2 regions of the Herbaspirillum sp. NPDC101396 genome follow, and region 1 is predicted to be linked to the other one. Evidence: riboswitches for the same ligand, from Rfam matches in the RefSeq annotation. Region 1 holds a riboswitch; the other holds the start of a gene.
What was found. A riboswitch is a leader RNA that binds a small molecule or an ion and turns the genes downstream of it on or off. The one in region 1 is predicted to bind cobalamin.

Region 1 (7,729 bases):
CGCCGACGCTCAACCGCAAGTTGATCGGTCAGGTCATGGAAGGCGAGAAGGACATGTACGAGCTCTGAGTTGCCTGCGGGCAGCCGGATCAACGATGGGAACTGAAACGCGATGATGTCTATGCTTGCCGGCCTGCATGGCCATACTCTCCGCCGGGCGCGCCGGCTGTGGATGCAATACGGAATTCTGTGGCTGGGCGCGGTGCTGGTCGGCCTGGTGGCGGTGATGTATGCCTGGCTGATCGATTTCGGCTTCGAAATGTTCAGCGCCATGCGGCGCGATCACGCCTGGCTGCCGCTGGTCCTGACGCCGGCCATGAGCGCCTTGTGCGTGTGGCTGACGCGCCGCTTCTTTCCGGGCGCCGAGGGCAGCGGGATTCCGCAGGTGATTGCCTCGCTGGCGGAGGAGAATGATCGCGGAACGCCACGTCCTTCCCGTGCGCCTGCGTTGCTGACGCTGAAGATCCTGGCCGGCAAGATCGGCATCTCTTTTCTGGGTATTTTGGGCGGCTTCACTATCGGCCGCGAGGGACCGACGGTGCACGTCGGCGCGGCGCTGATGTACAACATGCGCCGCTTCTATCCGCGTCCCAGCGCCATTCTGGAACGACGCCTGATCCTGGCCGGCGCCGCTGCCGGCTTGTCGGCCGCTTTCAATACGCCGCTGGCCGGCATCGTGTTCGCGATTGAAGAGCTGTCACGCAGCTTCGAGCAACGCGCCAGCGGCATCGTCATCACGACCATCATCTTCGCCGGTATCGTCGCGCTCGGGCTGAACGGCAACTATACCTACTTCGGCACCATCAATGCCGGCAATGACAGCGCGCGCGAACTGATCGTCGCGGTCATCGTCAGCGGCATCCTGATGGGCGTGGCCGGTGGCATCTTTTGCTGGCTGCTGCTCAATACGCACAAGTGGATTCCGGCACCGCTGCGCGCCTTGCGCGCAGAGCGTCCGGTGGTGTTTGGCGCCGTGTGCGGTCTGATCGTCGCGATCGTCGGTTTGTGTGCAGGCAGCATGACCTTCGGCAGCGGCTATGCCGAAGCCAAGGGTTTGCTGAGCGGCCAGACGCAGTTGTCAGCGTGGTATCCGCTGGCCAAGATGGCCTCGATGGTGGGGTCTTACCTGCCGGGGATTCCGGGCGGCATCTTTGCGCCGTCGCTGTCGATCGGCGCCGGCTTCGGCAATCTGCTGCACATGGTGTTCGAGCATACGTCGCTGTCGATGCTGATCGCCCTGGCGATGGTGGGCTATCTGGCTGCAGTGACGCAATCGCCGATCACCGCCTTCGTGATCGTCATGGAAATGATCAACGGCCATGCGCTGGTGATTTCATTGATGGCGACAGCCTTACTGGGCAGTCGCGTCTCGCGCTTCTTTGCGCCGCCGCTGTATGAGGCATTGTCGGAGCGCTACGCGCACGCCACCGTCAAATGATGCCCTGAGAAGGATTTGCTCAGGTCATAAAAAAAGCTGAGCCCGCGAACGGGCTCAGCTTTTTTCGATGGGACTTGAAGAGTTTGCTTAAACTTGCGCCACAGCCTTGGCAGCGGAGCGGCAGCCTTCCAGCAGGAACGAGAGGCCGACCACCAGCACCAGTTCACCCTCAGCAGAGCGTGCAGTGCCGGTAATGCCGTTGGTCTGGATCGCGGTCAACGGTTTGATCACCAGGTCGGCCGTGCCTTCCACGGCGCCGACGCTGAGGATGTACGGATGCGGCACCGCCATGACGATACCGACACGTTCATTGCCCGGTTCATAGCCAAGTACGCCGGCCAGCGAATGCACCGGCAACGGACGACCCTGATCGCGCAACACCGGCGCGCCACCGACTTCATCGAACTCGGCCGGCAATTCCACCACGCGTTCCACCACTGCCATGGGCAAGGCCAATGCAGCACCGGCGGTACGCACCAGCATGGTCGGGATGATCGACAATTCGATCGGGAGGCGGATCGAGAAGCGCGTGCCGACGCCCAGTGTCGAATCGATGCGGATGGTGCCGCGGTGTTTTTCCACGGCCGTTTTCACCACGTCCATGCCGACGCCGCGGCCGGACACGCTGGACGCCACTTCCTTGGTCGAGAAGCCCGGCAGGAACACCAGTTGCAGCGCTTCGTCGTGACTTTGCGCTTCGTGTTCGCCGATGAGGCCCTTGCCGATCGCCTTCTTGCGCAGGAAATCAGGATCCATGCCCTTGCCGTCGTCGAAGATTTCAATCATGACGCTGCTGGCTTCCTGCCATGCCTTGAGTGAAATGGTTGCCTTGTTCGGCTTGCCGGCAGCGCCGCGATCGGTTTCGATACCGTGATCGAGAGAGTTGCGCAGCATGTGGACCAGCGGATCGTAGAGGCTGTCCACGACCACGCGGTCGACTTCGGTTTCCGCACCCGAGATCGCTAGGTCGACGTCCTTGCCCAGATCCTTGGCTAGTTCGCGCACCAGGCGCGGGAATTTCTGGAACAGGCGGCCGACCGGCTGCATGCGCGTCGACAGCGTGGCGCGTTGCAGTTCGCTGGAGTAGCGCGATGCGCGGCCCAGGGTTTCGGCCAGCGTCGACATCAGCGATGCGGCGGTGCCTTCGAACTTGAACTGTTGCAGTTTTTCCAGCAGCACGGCGGCCTGGTTGGCGGCTTGCACCGATTCGCCGGCGACTTCGAGCAGCGCGTCGAGCTTGCCGGCATCGATACGGATGCTTTCTTCCTTGGCGTTGCCGGGTTGATTGTCGGTGGCGCGGCGCGCTTGTACGGGGGCAGCGGCCGGCTTTGGCGTCGGCGTCGCCGAAGGCAGCGACTTCGGATGGCCGGAGCTGCTTTCTGCTTCCGCAGGCGCTGCTTCGGCGGCTGCAGCAGCAACTGGCGCAACTTCTCCGGTACCGCCGGACACAGCCTGGTACAAGGCGTTCCAGTCAAGCGAGCCGTCAGCGCCGAGAACGCTGGCGCCGCCGTTGGCGGAAGGCGTCGAGCCGGCAGCCGGAGCGGCCGCACTGACAGGCGCTGCAGCACTGGCAGCAGGTGCAGCAGCAGCAGCAGGCGCAGCAACAGCAGGCGCCGCCGCATTGCCTTCAATGGCTTGCGTCAGAATGTCTTCAAGGTCCTGCGGCATCGACGCCAGGCTGGCCGGATCGGCGCCGTTGGCCAGCTCGTTGAGCTGGTCGGCGACGAAGCCGCTGGCCTGCAGCGCCGCTTCGATCGCCAGCGGCGTGACCGGCGCCTTGCCGGTGCGCAGGGCGTCGAACAGGTTTTCCGTCAGGTGACAGGCCGATACCATGGCCGGCAAATTGACGAAGCCCGCACCGCCCTTGATGGTGTGGAAGGCGCGGAAAACCGCGTTCAGAATTTCCAGATCGTCAGGATGCCGTTCAAGAGTCAGCAGATGCTCTTCAACGCTAGTCGCGAGGTCCAAGGCCTCAACGACAAAATCCTTGAGCATTTCGTCATCCATTAGAACCCCAGGTTAGCGAGTAAGTCATCCACATCATTCTGCGCCATGGCCGAGCCGGGAGCAGAAGGTCCGTTCAACAACTCAACCGGCTTGTCGGCCTGGATCGCCGCCTTGACTTCCGGCGGTGCGTTGTCGCGCAGCAGTTGCGCAAGTTCGCGTTCCGCCACGGCGGTGATGCCGACGATCTTCTTGATCAACTGCCCGGTGATGTCCTGGAAGTCCTGCGCCATCATGATTTCGAGCATGCGGGCTTTTTCGACCTCGGTGGCTTCGATCACGGCGGAAGAGAATTTCTTGGAATCGTTGGCCAGGTTCTTGAATTCGTCGATGGTCATCTGGCCGGCAAACAGGCGCGCCCAGCGGTCATCGATGTCCTTGGCTTTGCTGGCGAGTGCGTCCTGCGCAGGCATGCCGGCGTCAATCGAATTGAGCACCTTGTTGGCGGCTTGTTCGGTCAGCGTGGCGACATGCTCCAGGCGACCCTGGGCATCGCCGATCTGCGATGCGACGTCTGACAGCGAGCGGTCGTAGCCGAGTTCGCGCATGGAGTCGTGCAACAAGCGAACGATGCCGCCCAGGCGTTCGTACATGGGCTTGTCGGTCTGGTCTTCGAGCGGATCTTCTGTTGCGGCCGAGGGGGCCGAAACTGCCGGCGCGGCTGCCGGGACTGAAGCCGGCAGGGTTTGCGCCGAAATCTCGTCGAATAGTGCTTCTAAATCAACGTCGTCACTCATGATCTTGGTATCTCCATACAAATTTGATGCGTTATTTGCTTCCGCCGCGAGGCAGGTAATCTGTCACAACTGAATTACATGGTTCGACGAGATGGTTCGGTGATATGAAGCTCCTGTTGCTGTAAGTGCGCGGCAGCGGCCGCCGGATATCCATTGCATATCGGCAACAAATAAAAAATCTGTAGAGAGCTTGCCCCTGTTTTTGCCCGATCCCCCGGAGAGTGTCCCGGTAGGGACGGACTTCCGCTATTTGTTGAATGGATTATAAGTCCCTGTCAAGCGGCTCCATCGGCTAAAAAGCGATGAAAATTCCCCATTTAAATGGCGTTATGACGATCTTGTTGATCTTCGGGCAATCATAATGCAAGCCCGCTTCGTTTGTCACGGATGATTGCCGCCTGTGGCGTTGGCGCATACAATTGCGCCGTTTTGGTGCTCGCCGGCATGTTCGTGCCGGCAGTTAAACGGGAAGCACGGCGCGGTCGCCTGGGAAACCAGGACCTCCGCCAACGTGCGCTGCCCCCGCAACGGTAAGCAAGCGCCGTTCCTTGTCGGAACGGCAACCTGCCGACTTCGCCACTGTGACCCTCTCGCATCTTTCGCGCGGCAAGGCATGGGAAGGCGCGGCGGGCCAGGCTTGCAGCCCGGATACCGGCCACGACAGGGGAACGCCCAGGCGTTCCATTTCAATCCGGCTTGCGGGGAGGCAGGCCCGGAGATCATTGCAAAACGACATCATGAAATTCACCGTCCCATCCCGCCGCGCCGCGATCGCCTGCGCTGTGTTTTCACTTGCACAATCGCTGGCGCAGGCCGCCGACGACCCCGGCCTCACGCCGGTCGTCGTTACGGCGTCGCGCTTTCCGAACGATCCTGCGTTTCCGCCCGTGGGCGCGACCGTGATCGGCGCCGAAGACATCCGCAACGCCGGTATCGACAACATCAACGAGGCGATCCGCAAACTGGGTGGCGTGTATGGCCGTCAAAGCCTGGCGGGGCCGGGCGACTTCGCGCTAGACATGCGCGGCTTCGGCAGCAATGGCGATCAGAACATGGTGATCCTGATCGACGGCGTCCGACTGTCGGAAAACGAGTTGTCGACCGCCTTGCTGTCGTCGGTGCCGATCGACTCGGTCGAGCGCATCGAGATCGTACGCGGCGGCGGCAGTGTGCTGTATGGCGACGGCGCCACCGGTGGCACGATCCAGATCATCACCAAGCGCCCGGCTGCGGATGCAATCCACGGCAGCGTGGTCGGCGAAATCGGCAGCAACGGTTTGCGCAGCGGCCGCGCCAGCGTCGCCAAGGGCTGGGACGGCTTCGCCCTGAATGCCGCGTACAGCAAACAGCATGCCGACAACTACCGCGACAACAATGCTTCCAACCAGGAGAATTTCAGCGGCACGGCGCAATGGTTTTCCAATCAAGGTCGCTTCGGCTTGCGGGTTGATCTCGCACGCGCCGACTACGGCCTGGCCGGCTCGCTGAGCATGGCGCAATTCCTTACCAATCCGCGTCAGGCCACCACGCCGAAAGATTACGGCTCCTACGACAGCGACCGCATCACCGCTTTCTTCGAGCGCAAGTTCGGCGCGCTGGAAGCCGCGGCCGAGTTGTCGCATCGCGAAAAGATTTCGCGTTCCAGCTATGGCGGAGGCGCGGTCAGTGAAGTGCATAGCCGCACCACGCAGTTCTCGCCGCGCTTGCGCCACATCGCCGAAGGTGGCGTGTTGAAGAACGAACTGGTGGCCGGCGTCGATTTCTCCGAATGGGGGATCGGCAACGTCGACGGCAGCGGCGACGCGGCGCAGACTGCGCGCGCGGCCTACGTGCGCGACGAAGTGCAGATCGCCGGCAACACCCGTATCGCGCTGGGTTTGCGCCATGAGGTCATGGACAAGCGCAGCACCGCCAACGCCTACGACAAGGCGCAAGGCGTCAACGCCTGGGAGGTGCAGGCGAGCCACGCGGTGCTGCCGTCGCTGCGCCTGTTCGGTAAAGCCGGTCAAAGCTACCGGTTGCCGACCGCGGACGAAAACCGCGGCATCGTGCTGGCGGCCGGACAAATCCTCAAGCCGCAGACTTCGCATGACCTGGAGTTCGGCGCCACCTGGGGCGGCGCCGACAACAATGCCACGCTCAGGTGGTTTCGACATCGCATCAAGGATGAGTTGTTTTACGATCCCACCGTCGGCGCATTTGGTGCCAACGTCAATCTCGATCCGACCAAGCGGCAGGGCGTCGAATTGGACGCCGCCGCGCGCCTGAACGCCGACTTCAGCCTCAAGGCGAATTTCCAACACATTGCAGCCGCCTTCACGGACGGTCCGAATGCCGGCAAGGAAATGGTGCTGGTGCCAAAGAATACTGCCTCGGCGCGGCTCAACTGGCAGTCCGGCAACCAGACCGTCAACCTCGGCGTGCTGTGGGCCGATGCGCAGCGCTACGGCAGTGACTTCAGCAATACCTGCAATGCGCGCATGCCGTCGTACACCACGGTCGATGCGCGCTACGCGATGCGCGTGAGTACGTGGGAGCTGGCGCTGACCGGCAGCAACCTGGGCGACCGGCGTTATTTCTCGCAAGCCTTCGGCTGCGCCTCGGGCATCTATCCGGAAAGCGGCCGTGCAGTAAAATTCACCGCCCGTTACGACTTTTAAATCACCTCAAGGACTTCATGCGCAGAGCGATCTTGGTGCTTTCCTGCCTGGCCGTATTGGCCGGGCTGGCGCTCGTGCTGGCGGGTCTGTGCGGCAGCACCGGCTGTCTGCGCCCAAGCGGCGATTCTGCCGATATCGCCATGCTGCTGCAATTGCGCGTGCCGCGCGCGTTGACGGCGTTCACCGTCGGCGCCTTGCTGGCGATGGCGGGCGCGCTGATGCAGGTATTGCTACGCAATCCCTTGGCTGAACCCTATGTGCTTGGCGTCTCCGGCGGATCTGCGGCGGGTGCCTTGCTGGCGATGCTATTGGCTGCGTCCATCGGTTTGCCGCGCCAGAATATCGCTGCCGTCGGCGCTGCATTGGGCGCCGGCCTGGCGGTGCTGCTGCTGTTCGGCCTGGTCGGGAAATCGCTGCGGCGCTTGCCGCTGTCGCCGATGGCGGCCGGGCATCGGCTGCTGCTGACCGGTGTGATGCTGGCGGCCGGTTTCGGCGCCGTCATCACGCTGGTGCTGACGCTGGCGGGAGATACGCAATTGCGCGGCATGGTGTTCTGGCTCATGGGCGATCTCGAAGACAGCCGCTTCCTGCCGGTGGCCGCCGCCATCGCGGGCGCGGTCTTGCTGTGGTCGACATGGAATGCACCGCGCTTGAACCTGCTGGCGCGCGGAGAGAGTTTTGCGCAGTTGCTGGGGGTGCCGGTGGTGCGACTGCGCGTGGCGACCTTGTGCGCGGCGTCGTTGGCGACGGCTGCCGCAGTGACGCTGGCCGGCACCATCGGCTTCGTCGGGCTGGTGGTGCCGCACGGTCTGCGCCTGCTGGTCGGCAACGATCAGCGCGTGTTGCTGCCGGCCTCGGCGCTGGCCGGAGGAGCCGGTTTGACGCTGGCCG
Region 2 (7,729 bases), on a different contig from region 1:
CACCATCATGGCCAACACGATGGCGAAGCTGATTCCGAGGCGGGCTGCGACGCTGATGGCAGGCCGTGGCGATTGGTTCATGGTGATGCTCCCTGAGGTTGTACGCCGTCCGGAGTCGGCGCTTTTTATCTTGTTTTGGCGGTTGTTCGCATCTTGCGGTGCACAACAACCGCTAGCTGACGCAATCTTAGGGAATATCAATGAATAGTAAAAATTGATAGTTTTCATCAGTTCAATAGTTTTTATACACGACCCTTTCCAGTGCTGGATTAGCGCCGGATTTCCAGGTGGAAATGAGGTTGGACTGGCAGAAATGGTCAGAAATCTTTTTGCAAAAATACAAGAAAGAGCAATGAATGCCTGCGCGCGCTGCTCTGCCGACACTTTATGCAAAGAAATCATCGACCGCCGCCGGCCGGGCCTTGCGCATTACAATACGTTCCTGTTTGATTTCATTGCGCGCCATGCTGACCGTTGTCTCGATTCTCACCACGACCGCCCTGTTCAGCGTGGCGATGCTGCTGGTGCTGGGATCCCTGCTGCGTTCACCGGTGGCGGGTGTGCGCGAATGGTTTTTCGCCAACCTGGCAATGGTGGTGTCGCTTCCGTTGCTGGCCTTGCGCAATACAATTCCCGATGCCATTTCCATCGTCGTTGCCAACGTCATCGTGTCGCTGGCGGGCGCCTTCTATTACGCCGGCTGCGCGCGTCTTCTCGGCCGCCCGACGCGGTGGAAGCAGATGCTGGCCGGCGTGGCGCTGGTCGGCGTCGCCATGGTCGTGTGGCGCTACGTCGACGCCAACCTGCCGCTGCGCGTTGCCGCCTCCACGAGCTTCAACGCCATCATCTGTACTGCCGTCGGCGTGATCCTGCTGCGCCATCGCCCGCGCGATCGCAGTCCATATAATTTCTGGTTCGCGGCGCTGATGGCCTTCCTGTTCGCGGCGACGCAATTGGTGCGCGGCCTGTACTTCCTGACGCTGGCGCCGGACGAATCGCTGGCCATGCTCAACAGTGTCTGGAACATCAGCTTGCTGACCGTCGGCGCGGTAGTCATGCCGACGCTGACGATGATCGCGGTGATGATCGTGCATGACGCCATGCTGGCCAAGGTCGAACACGCGCTCAACCACGACCACCTGACCGGTGCGCTCACGCGCAAACGCTTCGAAACCATCGCGCGCGATTTGCTGGCGGGAGGGCAGCCGATACAGCCGACAGCGCCGCCGGTGCTGCTGCTGATCGACCTGGATCATTTCAAGCGCATCAACGACACCCATGGCCACGCCGGCGGCGACGACGTATTGCGCGCCTTCGTGCAGATGGCGCGCGGCGTCATGCGGCCGGGTGATGCGCTGGGGCGACTGGGCGGAGAAGAATTCGGCTTGCTGTTGCCGGCCACAAGCGCAGCCGATGCCGCTGCCATGGCGGAGTCGCTGCGCGCACAGGCGGAAGCCCAGATCGTGTCGGGCCAGTTCGGCGCCTGCCGCTACAGTATCAGCATCGGGGTCGCCTTTGCGCGACGCGACGACAGTCCCGACCGCCTCAACGCGCGCGCCGACCGCGCTCTGTACGTCGCCAAGAATGGCGGCCGAAACCGGGTGGCGATGGAAGAAATACAGCCGGAAACAAAACTGCCGGCAAACGCCGGCAGGAATGTGGTGCGGGCCTGACGCTGCCTGATCAATCGGCGGCGCGCAGCTTCTTCACTTCCGCGTCCGATGGTTGCAGGCTGGCGCCGTCGACGTACACGAAGCTGCTCATGATGCCCTTGCCGTCCTTGACGCCGGTGCGGCCGACGAAAGCACCCAGCGTCGACTGGTGATCCTGCGCGCGGTAGGTGATGGTCGCCACCGGCGTCTCCACCTTCAGACCTGAAAACGCTGCCGCCAGTTTGTCCGAATCGGCGCTGCCGGCTTTCTTCAGCCCGGCCGCAATCGACATCAGCGCGCTGTAACCGACCAGCGAACCGTTGCGTGGATAGTCATTGTATTTCTTGCGATAGGCGTCGACGAATTTCTTGTGCTCGGGCGTATTGATGGCGTACCACGGGTAGCCGGTCACGAGCCAGTTGCTGGGCGCTTCCGCGCGCAGCGGGTCGAGGTATTCCGGCTCGCCCGACAGCAGCGACACCACTTCGCGTCCTTCAAACAGACCGCGTGTATTGCCTTCGCGCACGAACTTGCCGAGGTCGGTCGCGAACAGCACGTTGAAGATCGCATCCGGCTTGGCGTCCGCCAGGGCTTGCGTGACCGCGCCGGCGTCGATCTTGCCCAGCGGCGCCGCCTGCTCGGCGACGAATTCGATGTCCGGCTGCGCCGCCTTCATCAGCGTCTTGAAGCTGGCGACGGCGGATTGGCCGTATTCATAATTCGGATAGACGATGGCCCAGCGCTTCTTCTTGAGCTTGGCGGCATCCTTGACCAGCGACGCCACCAGCATGTAGGTCGAAGGACGCAAACGATAGGTGTACTTGTTGCCGTTGTGCCAGACGATCTTGTCGGTCAGCGGTTCGGCCGCGAGGAAGAATATCTTGCGCTGCTTGGCGTAGTCGGTCAGCGCCAGACCGGTGTTGGACAGGAAGCCGCCGAACAGAAGCGACACCTGTTCGCGCTTGACCAGCTCTTCGGCCACGCGTACCGAGTCGCCCGGATTGCCGTTGTCGTCGCGCGAAATCACTTCCAGCTTCTTGCCGAGCACGCCGCCTGCGGCGTTGACTTCTTCCAGCGCCATTTCCCAGCCCTGGCGGTACGGCTCGAGGAAAGCCGGCTGCGCCTTGTAGCTGTTGATCTCGCCGATCTTGATGGTGGCTTGCGCTGCGGCGTTGCCGGAAAAACCTGCGGTGGCCAGCGCCGCCGCAACGGCGGTGAACTGCAGTATGTTCGTAAAGCGGAGTCGCGAATTCATGGTGTCCTTCCCGGTAAAGACGACAAGTATAGCGAGCGTCGGGAATTTGCACCTGTACGCGTCCTTGTTGCAGGAAGGAAAATATTCAGCATGTCAGCAACGGCGGACCCGGACGGCCGCATTGCAGGAAGCCATCTGCGCACGTATCATGGCGGAGTTTTGGTGCTCGCGGTCAGATTCCTTGACCGCAGTTAAACGGGAAACACGCGCTGTGTATTAGTTGTTGCAGCGGCAAACGTGTGCTGTCCCCGCAACGGTAAAACAGGCGTCGCGCATTGATGTAGCGCGACAGGTTTCCTCCATAGTCCACTGTGCCGCTTCAGATTTCAGGCATGGGAAGGCGAGGCGATCGGCCCTGTTAGCCCGGATACCGGCCAGAACGGATGGAAGCGAGCGGCCGGGGTATGTCGTGAACTGCGAAGCACTGCGCACTGCATACCGAATCCGTCATCCGCTCGACCGCCTCCGTTTGCGAGAGCTGTCGTCGCTTGCCGCATTCGTGCGTCCGCCGTCTTCGCACTTCACTCACTCACCGTTTTGCCCGTTTCCTTTGATCACAGCGCGCGGGGATGCGCGCCGTACAAAAACAGACCGCCACCATACACCACGCACCACGGATATGGCGGTCATCAAAGGGAAGCTCACATGAAACACTCTGCATCGCTGCGCACCGGCAAACCGCGCCTGTCTCATTTGCCGTATGCGCTGGCCGGCGCGTTCGGTACCTTTGCCGCCCTCCAGGCCGGCGCCGCCTTCGCACAAGCGACCGAGGCCTCGCTGCCCGAGATCACGGTATCGACCCAGGACGGCGGCAGCCTGAAGGCGCCCTCGACCGCCGGCGGCCGTCTCAACCTGACGCCGCTGGAAACCCCGGCCAGCGTCGCCGTCATCATGGGCGACACCATCCGCGACCGTGGCTACCAGACCCTGCTCGACGCCGAAACGCGCGCGCCCGGCGTGACCTCGGTGCCGTTTTCCGGCAACGGCAACAACTCGCTGTCGGCGCGCGGCTTCTACGGCCCCAATTCGATTTCGCAACTGTACGACGGCTTGCAGTTGTACAACGCCGGCGGCGTCGTGACCTTCCCGGTCGATCCGTGGAATGTGGAACGCGTGGAGTTCCTCAACGGCCCCGCTTCGGTGCTGTACGGCACGGGCTTCGTCGGCGGCGCGGTCAACGTCGTGCCCAAGCGGCCCGACCTGAATCTGAAACAGCAGTCCAATGAGGTGCAGTTTTCGGCCGGCTCCTTCGGCACCTATCGCAAGGCCTTCGACAGCACCGGCCCGCTCAGCGACACGCTGGCCTATCGCCTCGACGTCAGCCACGTCAATTCGGACGGTTGGATGGACCGCGGCCGCAGCGACAGCCTGACCGTGTCCGGTTCGCTGCTGTGGAAAGCCACGCGCGACCTGACTCTGACGCTGGCCAACGACTACGCCGATATCCATCCGGGCAGCTACGAAGGCACGCCCATCGTCAACGGCGCCATCGTACCCGGCACGCGCTTCAAGAATTACAACGTCGATGACGCCCAGGTGCGCTTCACCGAAAACCGCACCTATCTGCGCGCGCGTTACGAGCTCAACGACAAGGTCGTGCTCAACAACGACGTCTACCTGATCAAGCACGACCGCCGCTACAAGGAAACCTATACCTACACGTACAACCCGGCCACCGGCAACGTCGCGCGCTCCAACTACCGCGACATCGTCGGCGCACAGACCCAATACGGCGATCACGGCTACGCCACCATCGACAGCGAGCTGTTCGGCAACAAGAACCAGCTGGTGGTCGGCTTTGACCTCAACCGCTCACTCTACGACCGCAACGACAACACCAACGCCGCGGGCAACTTCGCCGGCAGCACCACCGTCAATGCGCTCAACTTCAATCCGGGCACGTTCGCACAGGGCAACTCGCCGGCCATCCGCGCCTTGTATCGCGTTACCGTCGACCAGGCCGGATTGTTCCTGCAAGACCGCTATCAGCTGAACAAGCAATGGGCCGTCACCGGCGGGCTGCGCGGCGACAACTACCAGACCAAGCGCGATGACTTCATCACGCGCCTGACCGCCAACGGCAACCAGAATGCGGTGTCATGGAATACCGGCGTGGTCTTCACACCGGTGACCGACACCTCGCTGTACGCACAATACGCGGTGGCATCCGATCCGGTCACCTCGCTGGCCAGCATCAGCGCATCGCAGATGCAGTACGGCGTGTCCAAGGGCAAGCAGGCCGAAGTCGGCGTCAAGCAAGCCTTGTGGAACGGCCGCGTGGAATGGACGCTGGCGGCTTATCGCATCATCAAGAACAACCTGCTGGCGCCGAACATCAACAACACCGCCCTCTCCGACACCGTCGGCCAGCAATCGTCGCGCGGCCTGGAAGGCTCGCTGACCTTCAAGCTCAACGACGACTGGCGCGTCGAGGCCAATGCCTCGGTGCTGCAGGCGCGCTTCGATAACTTCGTCGCCACGGTCGGCGGCAAGGCGACCTCGCTGGCCGGTTACCGTCCGCAGTTCGTGCCGAAACGCACCGGCAACCTGTTCGTGCTGTGGAACGCCACGCCGCAAGTGGAAGCCCGCACCGGCGCCCATTACGTCAGCGATCGCTACTCGGACAACACCGACCAGTCGCGCCTGCCGGCGTACACCGTGCTCGACGCCGGCGTGGCGTGGAAGGCGACTCCGAAGCTGAAGTTCGATTTGCGCATCGACAACCTCACCGACAAGGTCTACGCCGCATCGACCTACGCCGGCACGGCGACGCAATGGATCCTGGGCGCACCGCGCACCTACACGGTCACCGGCAACTATGCGTTTTGACCGGATCATTCCGCTGCAGCAACAGCAGCAGCCCCAACGACGACGGCTGTTGCGGCTGTTGCTGCTGTCGCTGGGGCTGCCGTTGCTGGTGCGGGCGCCCTCGGTCCATGCCGCAGACACCCTTCACAGCCTGACGTTCAAGGACGACGTCGGTCGTGAACTCACCCTGAAGACGCCGCTGAAACGCGTGGTCGTCTTCAACCGCTACACCACCGAATTCGTGCGCGCCGTGGCCGGCATGCAGCCGGTGGTGGGCGTCGACATCGACTCCGCGCGCAGCCATAGCTACTGGCCGACGGTGACGCCGGCCATGCTGGCAGGACAGGGGCAGTCGAGTCCCAATTACGAAGCCATCGTCGCGATGCAGCCGGATGCGGTTTTCTTCCCGCGCAACAGCGACTGGCAAAAGGCGGCCACCGTGCTCGGCCGCTTCGGCATCCCGGTGGTAGTGGTCACTGCCTGGGACGTGCTCAAGCATGAAGAAAACGTCACGCTGTTCGGCCGACTGTTCGAGCAACCGCAACGCGCCACCAAACTCAACGCTTTCTATCGCCGCTACCGCGACCTGCTGGCTCAGCGCTTGCAGAACCTGCCGATGGCGCAGCGCAAGCGCGTCTACATTGAAGAAGTCGGCGCCTACAAGACCCTGTTGAAGGGCTCCGGCTGGCACGACATGGTCGAGGTCGGCGGCGGCGTCAATGTGTTCCGCGACGTCAGCGTCCTCAGCCAGCCGTCGGCGCGCGGCAGTGTGCAGGGCTTCAGCGTCGATCCGGAAGAAGTCGTCGCGCGCATGCCCGACGTCATCGTCAAACTTGAACCAGGCCAGTACGAACCACATAGCCGTGCGTTCTCGCTGCAAGTACTGGAAGCGGTCGCCGCGCGCCCCGGCTTCGATCGCATTCCGGCGGTGCGCAATCCCCCTGTGCAGGTGTATCACATCAGCTATTACCTGGCAGGCGGTTGTTCCAAGATCATCGGTGCATTACAGATCGCCAAATGGCTGTATCCGGATCGCTTCAAAGACATTGATCCCGACCAGGTCATGCGCACCTGGCTGGAGGATTTTCAACAGGTGCCGGCGCCGGGTGGTTACACCGCATCGCTGGCGGAGCTGCGCAAATGAACAAGACTCTTCTCATGCAAGCGTTGCAGCGTCATCAGCGTCGCAATGCGCTGGCGATGGTCGCCGGCGTCGCTCTGCTGATCGCCGCGATGGCGCTGGCCGGATCGCTGGGCGCGCAAAAATTCGGCATGGCGACCAGCCTCCGCGCTCTGTTCGCGCCGCTACTGCCGGCGGCGTGGCTGAGCGACATTCCGGCGTGGCAAATCTCGCTGCTGCAACAGCTGCGGCTGCCGCGCATCGTCATGGCGGTGGTGGCCGGCGCCGGCCTGGCGCTGGCTGGCGTGGCCATGCAAGGCATCACGCGCAATCCACTGGTGAGTCCCTACACGGTCGGTATTTCGCCGGCGGCGGCGTTCGGGGCGTCGCTGGCGATCTTGTCAGGTGCGACGGGCATCGCGGGCGCCTGGAGCGGCCTGTATCTGACCGTCGCGGCCGCCTTCGCCAGCGCGGTATTGTGCGCGACGTTGGTGTTGGCCTTCTCGGCGTTGCGCGGCGTCAGCGCCACCATGCTGGTGCTGGGCGGCGTCGGCCTGACCTATTTGTTCAGCGCGTTGACCGCCAGCGTGCAGTTCGTCGCCACCGAACAGCAACTCGCGGCCATCGTGCAATGGACCTTCGGCTCGCTCAACGGCAGCACCTGGAATGAAGTCGCGGTGGCCGGCGGCGTCTTGCTGCTTGGTGCGCCACTGCTGCAATGGCATGCCTGGGCGCTCAATGCGTTCGCCGCCGGCGGCGACGACATTGCCGCCTCGCTGGGCTTTGCGGTCGGCCGCGTGCGCACCGTGGTGACCGTGGTGGCGGTAATGATCACCGCTGCGGTGGTCAGCTTCACCGGCGTGATCGGTTTCGTCGGGCTGGTGGCGCCGCATA

Region 2: linked by a shared signal. The riboswitch ahead of ACIROY_RS19795 (TonB-dependent receptor) and the one ahead of ACIROY_RS12390 (TonB-dependent receptor family protein) in region 1 are both predicted to bind cobalamin.

What each region holds. Positions count from the first base shown of each region.
Region 1 is NZ_JBIWNT010000003.1:571,430-579,158, forward strand. It holds gene ACIROY_RS12370 (CysB family HTH-type transcriptional regulator) at 1-68, shown strand, start outside; gene ACIROY_RS12375 (chloride channel protein) at 112-1,437, shown strand; gene ACIROY_RS12380 (chemotaxis protein CheA) at 1,525-3,444, opposite strand; gene ACIROY_RS12385 (protein phosphatase CheZ) at 3,444-4,178, opposite strand; cobalamin riboswitch at 4,592-4,853, shown strand; gene ACIROY_RS12390 (TonB-dependent receptor family protein) at 4,916-6,838, shown strand; gene ACIROY_RS12395 (FecCD family ABC transporter permease) at 6,856-7,729, shown strand, end outside.
Region 2 is NZ_JBIWNT010000005.1:528,607-536,335, forward strand. It holds gene ACIROY_RS19780 (methyl-accepting chemotaxis protein) at 1-81, opposite strand, end outside; gene ACIROY_RS19785 (diguanylate cyclase) at 465-1,673, shown strand; gene ACIROY_RS19790 (ABC transporter substrate-binding protein) at 1,684-2,907, opposite strand; cobalamin riboswitch at 3,051-3,301, shown strand; gene ACIROY_RS19795 (TonB-dependent receptor) at 3,553-5,736, shown strand; gene ACIROY_RS19800 (ABC transporter substrate-binding protein) at 5,726-6,859, shown strand; gene ACIROY_RS19805 (FecCD family ABC transporter permease) at 6,856-7,729, shown strand, end outside.